DNA from 2 places in the Streptomyces sp. NPDC008125 genome. Region 1 is predicted to be linked to the other one. Evidence: riboswitches for the same ligand, from Rfam matches in the RefSeq annotation. Region 1 holds a riboswitch; the other holds the start of a gene.
The links. Region 1 has a riboswitch for cyclic di-AMP ahead of ACFZAX_RS08770 (transglycosylase family protein). Riboswitches for the same ligand answer to the same signal wherever they lie in the genome.
Positions count from the first base shown of each region.

Region 2: linked by a shared signal. The riboswitch ahead of ACFZAX_RS23340 (peptidoglycan DD-metalloendopeptidase family protein) and the one ahead of ACFZAX_RS08770 (transglycosylase family protein) in region 1 are both predicted to bind cyclic di-AMP.

Region 1 covers NZ_JBIBHR010000004.1:212,507-219,851, forward strand. The annotation lists gene ACFZAX_RS08755 (nucleoside triphosphate pyrophosphohydrolase) at 1-356, shown strand, start outside; gene ACFZAX_RS08760 (cytochrome P450) at 349-1,863, shown strand; gene ACFZAX_RS08765 (transglycosylase family protein) at 1,970-3,067, shown strand; cyclic di-AMP (ydaO/yuaA leader) riboswitch at 3,357-3,539, shown strand; gene ACFZAX_RS08770 (transglycosylase family protein) at 3,543-4,301, shown strand; gene eno (phosphopyruvate hydratase) at 4,640-5,926, shown strand; gene ACFZAX_RS08780 (septum formation initiator family protein) at 6,021-6,536, shown strand; gene ACFZAX_RS08785 (DUF501 domain-containing protein) at 6,666-7,211, shown strand; gene ACFZAX_RS08790 (exopolyphosphatase) at 7,208-7,345, shown strand, end outside.
Region 2 covers NZ_JBIBHR010000014.1:16,994-24,338, reverse strand. The annotation lists tRNA gene ACFZAX_RS23350 (tRNA-Met) at 466-539, shown strand; gene ACFZAX_RS23345 (SpoIIE family protein phosphatase) at 1,018-2,145, shown strand; cyclic di-AMP (ydaO/yuaA leader) riboswitch at 2,438-2,592, shown strand; gene ACFZAX_RS23340 (peptidoglycan DD-metalloendopeptidase family protein) at 2,604-3,659, shown strand; gene ACFZAX_RS23335 (aldo/keto reductase) at 3,933-4,880, shown strand; gene ACFZAX_RS23330 (PrsW family glutamic-type intramembrane protease) at 4,861-6,579, opposite strand; gene trmB (tRNA (guanosine(46)-N7)-methyltransferase TrmB) at 6,655-7,345, opposite strand, start outside.

The sequences.
Region 1 (7,345 bases):
GCCGCCACCCGCACATCTTCGGCGACGCGACCGCCGAGACCCCCGACGACGTCCGCGCGCACTGGCTGCGCACCAAAGCGGTCGAGAAGCGACGTGACTCGGTCACCGAGGGCATTCCGCTCGGTCAGCCCGCGCTGGCCCTCGCGGCGAAGCTCGGCAGCCGGGTCCGCGGGTCGGACCTGGACGTCGCCCCGCCCACCGGCGACACCCTCGGCTACGAACTGCTCGCCCTCGCCGTCCGCGCCGAGGCCGAGGGCGTCGACCCCGAAGCCGCCCTGCGCGCGGCGGCCCGCGCCTACCGTGACGCCATCCTCGCGGCGGAGGGCGTCGGCGCCCCGGACACCGTCGATGAGTGACCGGCCGGTGGACGACGGCCCCGCCGAGCCCGCGCGCGAGCCCGACCGCGAGCCCGCGCACAAGCCCGAGCCCGACCGCGAGCCCGCGCACAAGCCCGAGCCCGACCGCGAGCCCGCGCACAAGCCCGAGCCCGACCGCGAGCCCGCGCACAAGCCCAAGCCCGACCGCGAGCCCGCGCACAAGCCCAAGCCCGACCGCGAGCCCGGTGGCCCCGCCCCCGCCGGATGCCCCGCGCACCGCGCCCCCACCGGCCCCGAACTCTTCACCTGGGAGTTCGCCACCGACCCGTACCCGGCATACGCCTGGCTCCGGGAGCACAGCCCGGTGCACCGCACCACGCTGCCCAGCGGGGTCGAAGCCTGGCTGGTCACCCGGTACGCGGACGCGCGGCAGGCGCTCGCCGACAACCGGCTCTCCAAGAACCCGGTCCACCACGCCGGGTCGGCGCACGCCAAGGGGAAGACCGGAATTCCCGGGGAGCGCAAGGCCGAGCTGATGACCCATCTGCTCAACATCGACCCGCCCGACCACACCCGGCTGCGCCGGCTCGTGTCGAAGGCGTTCACGCCGCGCCGGGTCGCGGAGTTCGCGCCCCGCGTGCAGGAGCTGACGGACCGGCTCATCGACCGGTTCGTGGCGGAGGGCACCGCCGACCTCATCCATGACTTCGCGTTCCCGCTCCCCATCTACGCCATCTGCGACCTGCTCGGGGTGCCCGAGGAGGACCAGGACGACTTCCGGGACTGGGCGGGGATGATGATCCGCCACGGCGGCGGGCCGCGCGGGGGAGTGGCGCGTTCGGTGAAGCGGATGCGCGCCTACCTCGCCGAACTCATCCACCGCAAGCGGGAGAACCCGGGCGACGACCTGATCTCCGAACTCATCCGGACCAGCGACCACGGCGAGCACCTCACGGAGAACGAGGCCGCCGCGATGGCCTTCATCCTTCTCTTCGCCGGTTTCGAGACCACCGTCAACCTCATCGGCAACGGCACCTACTCCCTGCTCCGCCACCCCGAGGAGCGCGCCCGCCTCGAAGCGTCCCTGGCGGCGGGGGAGGAGGAGCTGCTCGCCACCGGCATCGAGGAGCTGCTCCGCTTCGACGGCCCGGTGGAGCTGGCCACCTGGCGGTACGCCACCGAACCGCTGACCATCGGCGACGAGGAGATCGCGGCAGGCGACCCGGTACTCGTGGTGCTCGCGGCGGCCGACCGCGACCCCGCGCGCTTCGAGGACCCCGACACGCTCGACCTCGCGCGGCGTGACAATCAGCACCTCGGCTACGGCCACGGCATCCACTACTGCGTGGGAGCGCCGCTCGCCCGGCTGGAGGGCCGGACCGCCCTCGCGACCCTGCTGAGGCGCCTTCCTGACCTGCGTCTTGCGGGGGAAACCGCCGATTTGCGGTGGCGTGGCGGGCTCATCATGCGTGGACTGCGCACGCTTCCGGTGGAGTTCACGCCGGGTCCGGCGGTCGGCGGAAGTGACGCTCCGTCAACACTGTGATGTTCACGTGATCTGCGAGGCATCGACTTGTGACACACGTTCGAGTCCCGCTAGGTTCACGGTTCGACGCATCAGTTCACCCGTCAGTCACACGGAAGGCACTCCCATGGGCTCCGCGAACGGCAGACACCGCCGCCCTCGCCAGGCACCCGCCATCGTCGTCGCAGCCGGCGTGACAGGCTCCGCCCTGGCGATTCCGCTCCTCGCCGCGGCCGGCGCCAACGCCGCGGATGCGACCACCTGGGACAAGGTCGCCGAATGCGAGAGCGGCGGCACCTGGAGCGCCGACTTCGGCAACGGCTACTACGGCGGGCTGCAGTTCTCCCAGGAGACCTGGGCGGCCTACGGCGGTACGGACTACGCGCAGCGCGCGGACCTCGCCAGCCGCACGCAGCAGATAGCCGTGGCCGAGAAGGTGCTGGACGCCAAGGGCCCGCAGGCGTGGCCCGGGTGCGCGGTGATCTCCGGTCTCGCCCCCGCGGGCTCGCTCATCGGTGTGGACCAGGGCTCCGTCTCCGCCGCGGACGCGGGGGCCTCCGCCGGCACGATCCCGGACGCGGGCGGCGCACCCGCCTCGGCCGGCACCGCGGAGTCGACGGACACCTCGGGCTCGACCGGCACCTCCGGCGCGACGGACTCGAAGGAGTCGACGGGTTCGACCGGTTCGACCCGGAGCAGTGCCACGCCGAGCCCCGGGGCCTCCGCCACCCGCTCGCCCTCCGGCTCGGCCACCCCGGGCCGCACCACGCCCGGCACGAGCGGGGCGAAGGGCGGCGCGTCGGCCGGTACGACGGACGCGGCGACCGACGATTCGGCGACGAGCGGCAAGCACCGCGGCACGCCCGACCCGGACGAGGCCGCCGCCGACGCCTCGCGCGACACCGGCCGGCACGCCTCGCGCGGCGACAGCGACGCGCGCGACGACGAGGCGCTCGCGACGGACGGGACGTACACGGTCCGGTCCGGCGACAACCTCTGGGCGATCGCCGACGCGCAGCACCTGACGGACGGCTGGACCGAGCTCTACCAGGCCAACGAGGACGTGATCGGCTCGAACCCCGACCTGATCCTGCCCGGCCAGGAGCTCGACCTGTCCGCGCAGGCGGCCACCGGAACGACGCCGACCGCTTCCACGGCGACCGGGGCCGCTTCCGACACGCCGGAGACCGTTCCCGACACGGCGGAGACCGCCCCCGCCAACTGATCAAACTCGGGAAAAACGCCCGAAAAGAGGGGCAGTTAAGGGGCCTATGTCCGCTTTTGCGAAAGTGAGACATGGGTCTCTTCGCTGTTTCGGCGTGTCGCGGTCACGAGGGTTCGCGGATGTCCGCTTTGACCTGCGGAAACGGTTATTCAGGCCTGGCCAGTAAGGTCTGATTGTCTGATATGTCCATCATTGAATGTGGGGGTTCCCTCTGTTTACGGTCAGAGCCGCTCGCACCGCGGGCCCCGTCGACCGTCACGCCGAATCCTGCCGTCGGTCGAAGGGAACAGACGCGAAAGCGCCGTAGGCAGGAGCGGGGGACCCAGGTAAGCCGCCGGAATCGGACGGCCCGTCGGAAACGACGGGCGGGCCGGGACCAGCTAGGGGTGAAGCCACACGCAAGGACGTGTGGCCGGGCAACTCATTGGCCCGAACCCGACAGCTCACCTCGTAGGCGTCGGTGAGGAGATCTTCCATGCTGCTGTCCAGCAAGGGTAAGCACCGCCGCTCGTCCAAGGCCGTCCGTGTGGCCACGCTCGCCGGCGTCGCCGGTGCCGCCATCGCCCTCCCGCTGATGGGCGCCACCAACGCCTCCGCCGCCTCCGTCGCCACCTGGGACGCCGTCGCCCAGTGCGAGTCCGGTGGCAACTGGTCCATCAACACCGGCAACGGCTACTACGGTGGCCTCCAGTTCTCGCAGTCCAGCTGGGCCGCCGCCGGCGGTACGAAGTACGCTCCCCGCGCCGACCTGGCCACCAAGGAGCAGCAGATCGCCACCGCCGAGGTGCTCCTCGACCTCCAGGGCCCGGGCGCCTGGTCCTGCGCCGGCGCCGGCAACCTCACCAACGACGGTGTGGACCCGGGCGTCGGCACGGGCTCCTCCTCCGCGAGCACCGACTCCTCCGCGAGCACCGACACTTCCGCGAGCGCCGGCTCCACCGCGACCGACGAGAGCGCCTCCACGGCGACGCCGGACCGCTCCTCCGACTCGCAGACCGCCTCCCGCGGCGAGGAGCGCCCCGCCGCCGAGAAGTCCGAGACCGTCACCACGCCCACCGGTGGCAAGGTCGAGAAGGGCGACGGCGAGTACAAGGTCGTCACCGGTGACACCCTCAGCACCATCGCCCAGAAGCAGGGTGTCAAGGGCGGCTGGCAGAAGCTGTTCAAGCTGAACCACGACATCGTCGACGACGCCGACCTCATCTTCCCGGGGCAGCAGCTCCACCTGAAGTAATCACGAACCTCTCCTCCCCGGAACGAGGGTGTCCGGCGGCACCCCTTTCCCACTCCCTGGCCCGGCGCGCACTCCCCCCGCACGCCGGGCCAGGGCCTTTTCCCGAACGGCCCGGCCGTGGGCCGTGTCCGGGGGAGGGGAAGGAGAAGCGTTCTTTCCCGGGCGTACGGCAGACCGCCGGACGCCGTATCGCCACACGTTATGTTCCGTACGGAAACAATGTGTAGGCTCGCCGTGTCACTGGACGGACGGTCGGCTGGCCGATGTCCTGTGTCCGGTTAGGCTCTAGTCGCAAGGCTCAAGAGCCCCGCACAGTCAGCGTCACATCCCAGAAGGAGATGCTCGTGCCGTCCATCGACGTCGTCGTAGCCCGGGAAATCCTCGACTCGAGGGGTAACCCCACGGTCGAGGTCGAAGTTGGTCTCGACGACGGCAGCACGGGCCGTGCTGCCGTTCCGTCCGGCGCGTCCACCGGCGCGTTCGAGGCCGTCGAGCTTCGCGACGGTGACCCCAAGCGTTACCTGGGCAAGGGTGTCGAGAAGGCCGTCCTCGCCGTCATCGAGCAGATCGGCCCGGAGCTCGTCGGCTACGACGCCACCGAGCAGCGCCTGATCGACCAGGCGATGTGCGACCTGGACGCCACGGAGAACAAGGGCTCGCTCGGCGCCAACGCCATCCTCGGCGTCTCGCTGGCCGTCGCGCACGCCGCCTCCGAGGCTGCCGACCTCCCGCTCTTCCGCTACCTCGGCGGCCCGAACGCGCACCTGCTGCCCGTTCCGATGATGAACATCCTGAACGGTGGGTCGCACGCCGACTCCAACGTCGACATCCAGGAGTTCATGATCGCCCCGATCGGCGCGGAGTCCTTCTCCGAGGCCCTTCGCTGGGGTGCCGAGACGTACCACACGCTGAAGAAGGTCCTGAAGACCAAGGGCCTCTCCACCGGTCTCGGCGACGAGGGCGGCTTCGCCCCGAACCTCGAGTCCAACCGCGCCGCCCTCGACCTCATCGTCGAGGCCATCAAGGAGGCCGGCTTCGTCCCCGGCCGCGACATCGCGCTCGCGCTCGACGTCGCCGCGTCCGAGTTCTACAAGGACGGCACGTACGAGTTCGAGGGCAAGTCCCGCTCGGCCGCCGAGATGACCGAGTACTACGAGGAGCTCGTCTCCGCGTACCCGCTGGTCTCCATCGAGGACCCGCTGTACGAGGACGACTGGGCCGGCTGGAAGGTCATCACCGACAAGCTCGGCACCAAGGTGCAGATCGTCGGCGACGACCTCTTCGTGACCAACCCCGAGCGCCTCGCCCGCGGCATCGAGGAGGGCTCGGCCAACGCCCTGCTCGTCAAGGTCAACCAGATCGGTTCGCTGACCGAGACCCTGGACGCCGTCGAGCTCGCCCAGCGCAACGGCTTCAAGTGCATGATGTCCCACCGTTCCGGTGAGACCGAGGACGTCACCATCGCCGACCTCGCCGTCGCCGTGAACTGCGGTCAGATCAAGACCGGCGCCCCGGCCCGCTCGGACCGCGTCGCCAAGTACAACCAGCTGCTGCGCATCGAGGAGATCCTCGACGACGCCGCGGTGTACGCCGGCCGCTCGGCGTTCCCCCGCTTCAAGGGCTGATCCACTGCCCGTGAGGGCACCAGCCTCCGTCCGTCCCCGCACTCGGTCCCGTACCGTGTGCGGGGACGGACGTGCGTGACGGGGAGGCATGAACATGGCCGTGAAGGACCGCGACCGGTTCTCCACCGCGACCAGGCTGCGGCTGCTCGGTGAGCAGACGGCGGCCCGCGTCTACCGCTCCCAGAACCGCCGCCAGGCCCACCGCTCCCGGCTCACCGGCCGCGCCGCGTTCCTGGCGCTCATCGTCTGCACCCTGATCGTGGCGCTGGCGTACCCGATGCGGCAGTACGTCTCCCAGCGCGAGGAGATCGCCGACCAGGAGCGGACGCTCCAGGACGCCGGGAAGCGCGCCGAGGAGCTGCGGGACGAGAAGGCCCGCCTCCAGGACGACGCGTACATCCGCCGCCTCGCCCGCGAACACCTCCACTACGTACTCCCCGGCGAGACCGGCTACACCGTCGTCGATCCCGACGCGACGGGCGACGACCGGGGCGAACCCGGCGCCGACGGCCGGCCCTGGCACTCCAACATCTGGGACGGCGTGGACAGCGCGGACGGCTCCGGAAGCGACTCCGACGATTCCTCCGACAGCTCCGCCCACGGCGGCTGAGCCACGCCCCGCCCGGCCGGACACACCGGTCCGCCAGGCACACTGGTCCGAGCAAGAACCGCGCCTTCCGGCGTACCCCGCGGCGCACCGCATCCCACGGCAGCACCTCCGAGCAGAACCAAGGCAGGCATGGACACGCCCCCTCCGCAGACCGAATCCACTCCGCCCACCGACGCGGACATCGCCGCGTTCGAGCAGCAGCTCGGACGGCCGCCGCGCGGGCTGCGCGCCATCGCGCACCGCTGCCCCTGCGGCAACCCGGACGTGGTGGAGACCCAGCCCCGTCTGGAGGACGGCACGCCGTTCCCGACGACGTACTACCTGACGTGCCCGCGTGCCGCCTCCGCGATCGGCACGCTGGAGGCGAACGGCGTCATGAAGGAGATGACCGAGCGTCTGGGCACCGACCCGGAGCTCGCCGCCGCCTACCGCGCCGCGCACGAGGACTACATCGCCCGCCGTGACGCCATCGAGGTCCTGGAGGGATTCCCCAGTGCCGGCGGCATGCCGGACCGGGTGAAGTGCCTGCACGTCCTCGTCGGCCACTCGCTCGCCGCGGGCCCCGGCGTGAACCCGCTCGGCGACGAAGCCATCGCCATGCTCCCCGAGTGGTGGGCCAAGGGCCCCTGCGTGACGCCGTGCACGCCCGAGAAGCCGGCCGAGGAGTCCGCGTGACCACCACCCGCGTCGCGGCCGTCGACTGCGGCACCAACTCCATCCGGCTGCTCGTCGCCGACATCGACCCGGCCACCGGTGGCTTCACCGAGCTGGACCGCCGGATGCGGATCGTCCGCCTCGGCCAGGACGTC
Region 2 (7,345 bases), on a different contig from region 1:
TGCGTTGCGGGACCGGGGCGCGTGGCCGGCGCCGGGGCAGGCGAAAACCGCCGCCTCGGGGGCACGCGTCCTCACGGGCAGCCCGCCGGTTCTGGGGGATGCAGCCACATCCTTGGCCAGAAGTGCACGCATGGCAACTGCCCGAGGCAGAAGCACCGTTGTGCAACGCGCTGCGACACGTCGTCCTCAACTGTGCTGTTCCGCGCCCGTGGTGGTGTGGGAGCAGGGGCACGTGAGACCCAAACCACGCGGTGGAGAGGGGGCTTGGCACCTCTCCGCAGTCCGCGGGCTTCCGGTCTGCGCCTGTTCGCGCACTGTCGCCCCCACGCCTCACCGGGTGGCCCCGGCGGGGCTCGGGCCGGCCCGAGCCGACTCCGCGGCGCCCGCTTCCTGCCGTCTCCCGGGCGGTCGTACGCCGGGGTGGTCAAGAGCCCGCTCAGGATGGCGTAGAGTTGTGTTCAACGACGCGGGGTGGAGCAGCTCGGTAGCTCGCTGGGCTCATAACCCAGAGGTCGCAGGTTCAAATCCTGTCCCCGCTACTGAAGGCCCGGGCCCGGCACGCACAGCGCGCCGGGCCCGAGTCGTTTCCGTGGGCGCGCGCCCGCTCGGCCCTGGACTCGCTCGCGTACGCGATCCTGCGGCATAACGATCTGCCGAACCGGGCATGAAGTGGTCCATCCAGGAAATGTCTCGCACGCCTGCGCGGTTCGTTGTCGTCCGACCGCCTGCGTGGGCGGGCGCCCGGGAAGGCCGGGGCAACCGGTCCGCCGGTTCCGCCTGCGGCGCGCTTGGGCTCGCGGCGTGGAACCCATCGCTTCGCCGGTCCTGACCGCCCGGCGTACGCCGGCGGTGGGGGCGCTCGAAGGGGAGTCGCGCGCTCCCCCCTATGGACGACGAGGAGTCGCCGCGCGGCGCGGTTCGGGCCAGCCTGGGCGGGGCGCGGTAGGTTCCGCAGCCGTGGCGGGACAGGGCAGGAGAAGCGCAGAGGTGGGGAAACCGCTGTACGAGCATGGCTGGATGGCCGGGGGTGTGGGTGCCCGGCGCTTCGTGCGGATGCTGCCTGCCCTGCTCATCGTCGGCGGACTCGCTTTCGACATCGCTTCGCCGCCCCGCTTCACGGCGGTGCCCCTGTTCGTCGCCGCCCCGCTCATCGCCGCTCCGTTCGCTTCCCGGGCGGGGACCATCCGGATCGGTGTCGCCTCGCTGACCGCCGTCATCGCGATGCGGGTGTACGTGGGCACCATCGGGCAGATCGTCCCGATCATCGAGACGCTCACCGTCTTCACCGCCGCTGTGCTGGCGCTCGTCATCAACGGCGTCGTACGGCGCGGCAACGAGCAGCTCGCTTCCGCCCGGATCATCGCGGAGACCGCCATGCGCGCGGTGCTGCCCGTGCCGGCCGACCGGGTCGGCGGGCTCCATGTCGCCGCGCGGTACGAGGCGGCGCAGGCGGACGAGTACGTCGGCGGCGACCTCTTCGCCGTCGCGGACACCCCGTACGGCGTACGCCTCGTGCTCGGTGACGTACGAGGCAAGGGGCTCGACGCGGTCGAGGCGGTGGCGGTGATCATCGGCGCCTTCCGGGAGGCCGCCGAGCAGGAGGAGACGCTGGACGGCGTGGCGCAACGGCTGGAGCGGGCGCTGGCCAGGGACGCCGCGCGGCGCGGGGGGCTGGACCCGGTGGAGGGGTTCGTCACCGCGGTGCTCGCCGAGATCCCGCAGGGCTCCGCGACTCTGCGGATCGTCAACCGGGGCCACCCCGAACCGTTGCTGCTCCATGCCGGAGGAGAGCTGGACGTGCTGCGGCCGAGCATGCCCGCACTCCCTCTCGGCATGGCGCTGGGCGTCTGGCCGGACCAGGTGGACGAGTGGGATCTGCCGCCGGGCGCGACCCTGCTGACCTATACGGACGGGCTCTCCGAGGCGCGCGACCGGGCGGGCGTGTTCTACGACCCGGCGGAGCGGCTGCGCGGGCGGATCTTCCCCGGTCCGGACGAGCTGCTGACGGCGCTCACCGACGACGTCCGGCTGCACACCGGTGGCCGCTCGACGGACGACCTGGCGCTGCTCGCGGTCGCCCGGCCGGCGGAGGACCAGCCGGAGCGCCGGACCACCGTGCCGATCGTCGGCCGGGGGGACGGCTGACGCGGTGGTGCGGGCCGCCGTCCCGAGGCCCTTCCGACCTCCCCCGAGGGCGTCGGACGAGTGTGGCGACGTTCCGTAGCAGACCGGTGCCGCTCGATAACATATGACACACCGTCAGAAAAGTCGGGGCGCACCGATTGTCCGCAAGTCGCCCTGTTGAGTGGTGATATGCGGTGGTAAATACCGCCCTGAAGTGGGAATGATCAAGGGGGACGGCTTGGAATCGAAGCCGTCTGTCTATTAACGTTCGATAACGCAGCGCGGTCGTCCCAGCCGTCGTCAGAGACGGCGCCGTGCGCGAGCGCCGAATTCCGCAAGGGAACCGGGGAACCACCTTCTTGGGGTGAATCGGACACCTGTGTCTCGATCAGAGACGTCAGGCGTCCGTAGGAGACCTTCCTGCTCCGAACCCGTCAGCTAACCCGGTAGGCGAGAAGGAAGGAAAGGAGTGCGCCCCCGTGGCGTCCAACCAGCCTGCCCCAGAGGCCCCGTCGCCCTTTGCCACCCTCGACGGTTTCGGCTCCCCCGGCGACTCCGACAAGGCGTGGGAGGAATGGAACCCCACCGAGGATTCCCTCCGCCCCGTCCGCGGCCGGCACCGCGTGGCCAAGCAGCGTGGTCTCGCGCGTAGTTCCACCGTCCTCGGGGTCGGCGTCATCGCGGCCGTCGGTGCGGGCGGCATGGCCACCGCGCAGAGCAAGCCGCCGGTCTCCATCTCTCTTCCCGATGCGCTCGCGGACAACCTCCCCGACGCCACGTCCGTGCCCGGGCTGGGCGCTCTGATCACCGCGGTCGAGTCCCACGACACCCCCGCCCCGGTCGCCGCGGCCGCGCCGTTCACCACCGCCGGGCTCACCACGGCGGAGACCGAGCAGGGTGCCACCGACGCGGGCGAGGCCCTGCGCGCCCGCATCCTCCAGCAGGCCGAGCAGCAGCAGTCCGCCGCCGACGCGGACGCGAAGGCGGCCGAGGAGGCGGCGGCCGCCACCAAGGCCGCCACCGAGGCGAAGAAGCAGCAGGACGAGGCGGAGGCGAAGGCCGCCGCGGAAAAGAAGGCGGCCGAGGAGGCCGCGGCGAAGAAGGCCGAGGCCGAGAGGCTCGCCAAGCTCGCCGCCAGCTACTCGCTCCCCACCTCCGCGTACACGATCACCTCCACCTTCGGAGAAGCCGGCACGATGTGGGCCTCCGGGCAGCACACCGGCCTGGACTTCGCCGCGCCGACCGGCACCCCGGTCAAGGCCGTGCACGGTGGAACGGTCAAGTCCGCGGGCTGGTCGGGCTCGTACGGGTACCGCACGGTCCTGGAGCTCGACGACGGTACGGAGGTCTGGTACTGCCACCAGTCCTCCATGGACGTGGTCGTCGGCCAGCAGGTCAGCACGGGCGACACCATCGGCCGCGTCGGAGCCACCGGCAACGTCACCGGCCCGCACCTCCACCTCGAAATCCACACCCCGGACGGCGCCGGCATCGACCCGATGGCCTGGCTGACCGGCAAGGGCCTCACCGTCTGACGCTCGGCGTATCGCCGAGCCCCTGAACCCCGGCAGCCTTGACGCTCTACCCCCCCAGGACGTCAGGGCTGCCGGTTCTCCGCCCACCCTCGTTTCTCTCCTCCCGCGGTTCTCTCTCCGCCGACGGTTGCCCGTCCGCCCCGGGCACGGGCGCCCTGCGCCCCGAGCACGGACGCGGAGTACGAGCGAGGAGCGCGCCCCGGGACGGCGACCGGCCACGATTCGGAGCCGCTGACCGGAATACGGCCCTCAGCCCGTTTCGTTGAACCCCTCATGACTTCTTCTCTCCGCAAGCTCGGCACGTCCGGCATCGAGGTCTTCCCCCTCGCCCTCGGCGGCAACGTCTTCGGCTGGACCGCCGACGAGGCCGAGTCCTTCGCGGTTCTCGACGCCTACGCCGCGGCCGGCGGCAACTTCGTCGACACCGCCGACGCGTACTCGGCCTGGGTCCCGGGCAATCAGGGCGGTGAATCGGAAACCCTCGTCGGCAAGTGGCTCAAGGCCCGCGGCAACCGCGCGGACGTCGTCGTCGCCACCAAGGTCGGTGCCCACCCCGCGTACCGGGGGCTCGCCACCGGCACGATCAAGAGTGCGGTGGAGGAGTCCCTGCGGCGGCTCGACACCGACTACATCGACCTCTACTACACCCATTACGACGACGAGAGCGTCCCGGTGGAGGAGATCGTCACCGCCCTCGACCAGCTGGTGAAGGAGGGCAAGGTCCGCGAGATCGGCGCGTCCAACATCAGCCCCGAGCGCCTGCGCGCCTCGCTCGCGTTCTCCGAGCGCGAGGGACTGGCCAGGTACGTCGCCCTCCAGCCGCACTACAACCTGGTCTCCCGCGACACCTACGAGGGCCCCGCCCAGGACCTCGCAGCCGAGACCGGTCTCGGCGCGGTCCCGTACTACGCGCTGGCCTCCGGCTTCCTCACCGGCAAGTACCGGCCCGGCACGCAGGTGGACAGCGCCCGCGCCGAGAAGGCCGGAGCACACCTGGAGTCCGAGCGGGGGCAGAAGGTACTGAGCGCGCTCGACGCCGTGGCCGAGGCCCACGGGGCCGAGACCGCCACCGTCGCGCTGGCCTGGCTCGCGTCCCGCCCCACGGTCGTGGCGCCGATCGCCTCAGCCCGTACGCCCGAACAGCTCCCCGCGCTGCTCGCGGTCGCCGACCTCGCGCTGAGCGACCAGGAACTGGACCGGCTCACCGAAGCCTCCGCCTGAGCGCGGACCGGGGTCTTTCGTTCGGATCGGTCTTGACCAGGCCGGATCGGGGCCCCGCGAGCCCAGCGTGATCCGGACGAGAAGCCCTACTGCGGCGGGTGCAGATAGGGATTGTGCCCCCCGTACTCCCGGTGCGGCGGCTGGTGGGGGGCCGGAGCCGGGCCCGGGGGGCCTGCGGCTCCGGAGCCGGGCCCGGGGAGGCCTGCGGCTCGGGGCCGTACGGGGACGCCGGACCGGTTCCGTACGGCGCCGGGGGCGGGTAGCCCCCGGCCGCGTGGGCTCCGTGCGCCGCGTGGGCTCCGTGCGCGGCGTGGGTTCCGTGCGCCGCGTGGACACCGCCGTGTCCACCGTGGGCTCGGCGGCCGTACGGGACGGGCACCGGGCGGCGGACGGCCGGGCGGAACACGCTGCGGGCCGCCTGGCTCAGCGCGGGGGCCGCGAACTCCCGGCGCGCCCACAGGTGGTGCAGCAACTCCTGCTCGCGCGCCGCGAAGTCGGCGCCCACCGCACCGCGCCGGGCGTCCCGCCGCAGCGCGGCCAGCGAGGTCGCGAACGACTCGTACTCGGCGACGGCACGGGCCGCCGCCCGGCCCCTGGCCCGGTCCGACGCGCCGTGCCAGTGCCGGGCCAGGTCACGCGCCATGCCCCGGGCGCGCATCGAGCCCAGTGCGAGCGGCTCGGCCGGGGTGAGCCAGCCGGCCACCGCGTACGCCGGGAACTCGGCGGCGAGCGTCCGCAGCTCCCGCCTGCGCGACCAGATCGCCAGCCAGGTCAGCAGTCCGAACACCGGCATCATGACGACGCCGTAGACCAGGTAGAAGCCGTACGGCCGCCAGGCCGCCGAACCGTTCCACAGGGCGTGCATGCCCATCGCGCACACCAGCCCCAGCAGCGGCAGCGCGATCCGGCGAAACCTGCGGCGGCGCCCGGCGGCGGCGAGACCGAAGCCGATGCCCGTGAGCGCCGTGAACACCGGGTGCGCGAAGGGCGACAGGACGATCCGTACGAAGAAGGTGCCGACCGTCACCGAGGCGATTCCGACCGTCCCCAGCTGCCGGTCCTCGCCGAAGGCACTGCCGAGATAGAGGATGTTCTCGCTGAACGCGAATCCGGTCGCGGTGAAGCCCGCCGCCACGATCCCGTCGACGACCCCGCCGAACTCCCGTCTGCGGAACAGGAAGAGCATCAGCACGGCGGCGCCCTTGGCGCTCTCCTCGACGATCGGCGCGACGACCGTGGCGCCCAGGGTGTCGGCGCCGGAGGGGTCCGCCGAGAGGTTCGCTATCCAGTACGTCGCGAAGGAGTTCGCGACGATCGCGACCAGCGCCGCCGCGCACGAACCCCAGGCGAAGGCGAACAGCAGATTCCGCCAGGGCGCCGGCTCGACCCGGTCCAGCCAGCGGAACGCCGCCATCAGGAGCGGCACCGGCAGCACGGCGAGCCCGAGACCCACGAGGAACCCCTCGGTGCCGGTCTCCCTGCGCACGAGCGCGAGGATGAGCAGCCCGCAGATGGCCAGCGTGACGATCACCGCGCCCGCGCGGAACGCCTTGCTGCGCCACACCATCCCGACGCGGCGCGGGCGGTAGCGCCAGTGGGCACGCTCCGGGACGGCGCCCAGGATCTCGCCGATCCGCTGCTCCTCGAGCACGGGGACGGCGGGCTGGGACTGCTGGTACTGCTCTGGCCCGGCGGACATGTTCCGACCCTAACGAGCGGGACCGACAAACGACCAGGAGGTTCCCGTCAGGCCCCCGTCGAGGCCGACGGGCTGTCAGACCCTGGCGAACAGCAGGTCGTGGACGACGTGGCCCTTGTCCAGGCCCTGCCCCTCGAACCGGGTCAGTGGCCGGAACGCGGGACGTGGGGCGTAGCCGCCGTCGGGCCGGGTGTTCTCGAACCGGGGGTGCGCGGTGAGCACCTCCAGCATCTGCTCCGCGTACGGCTCCCAGTCGGTCGCGCAGTGGATCACCGCGCCCGGCTTCATCCGCCCCGACACCAGGTCCAGGAAGTCCGGCTGGATCAGCCGCCGCTTGTGGTGGCGGACCTTGGGCCACGGGTCGGGGAAGTACACCCGCAGGCCGTCGAGGGACTCCGGCTTCAGCATCTCGCGGAGCAGGATGATCGCGTCGCCGTTGGCGACCCGCACGTTGGTCGAACCGGCCAGGTCGGCAAGGCGCAGGAGGTTGCCCTGGCCCGGGGTGTGCACGTCGACGGCGAGGATGCCCGTGGCCGGGTCGTCCGCCGCCATCTGGGCGGTGGCCTCGCCCATGCCGAAACCGATCTCCAGCACGACCGGCAGCCCGCCGAACATCTGGTCCAGGTCCAGCACGCTCAGGCCGTCGATGTCGAAGCCCCACTGTGGCCAGAGCCGCTCCAGCGCGTCCTGCTGGCCCACCGTGACCCGGCTGCGGCGCGGCTGGAAGCTGCGGATGCGGCGCTCGTGGTGCGAGCCGGCCGGATCG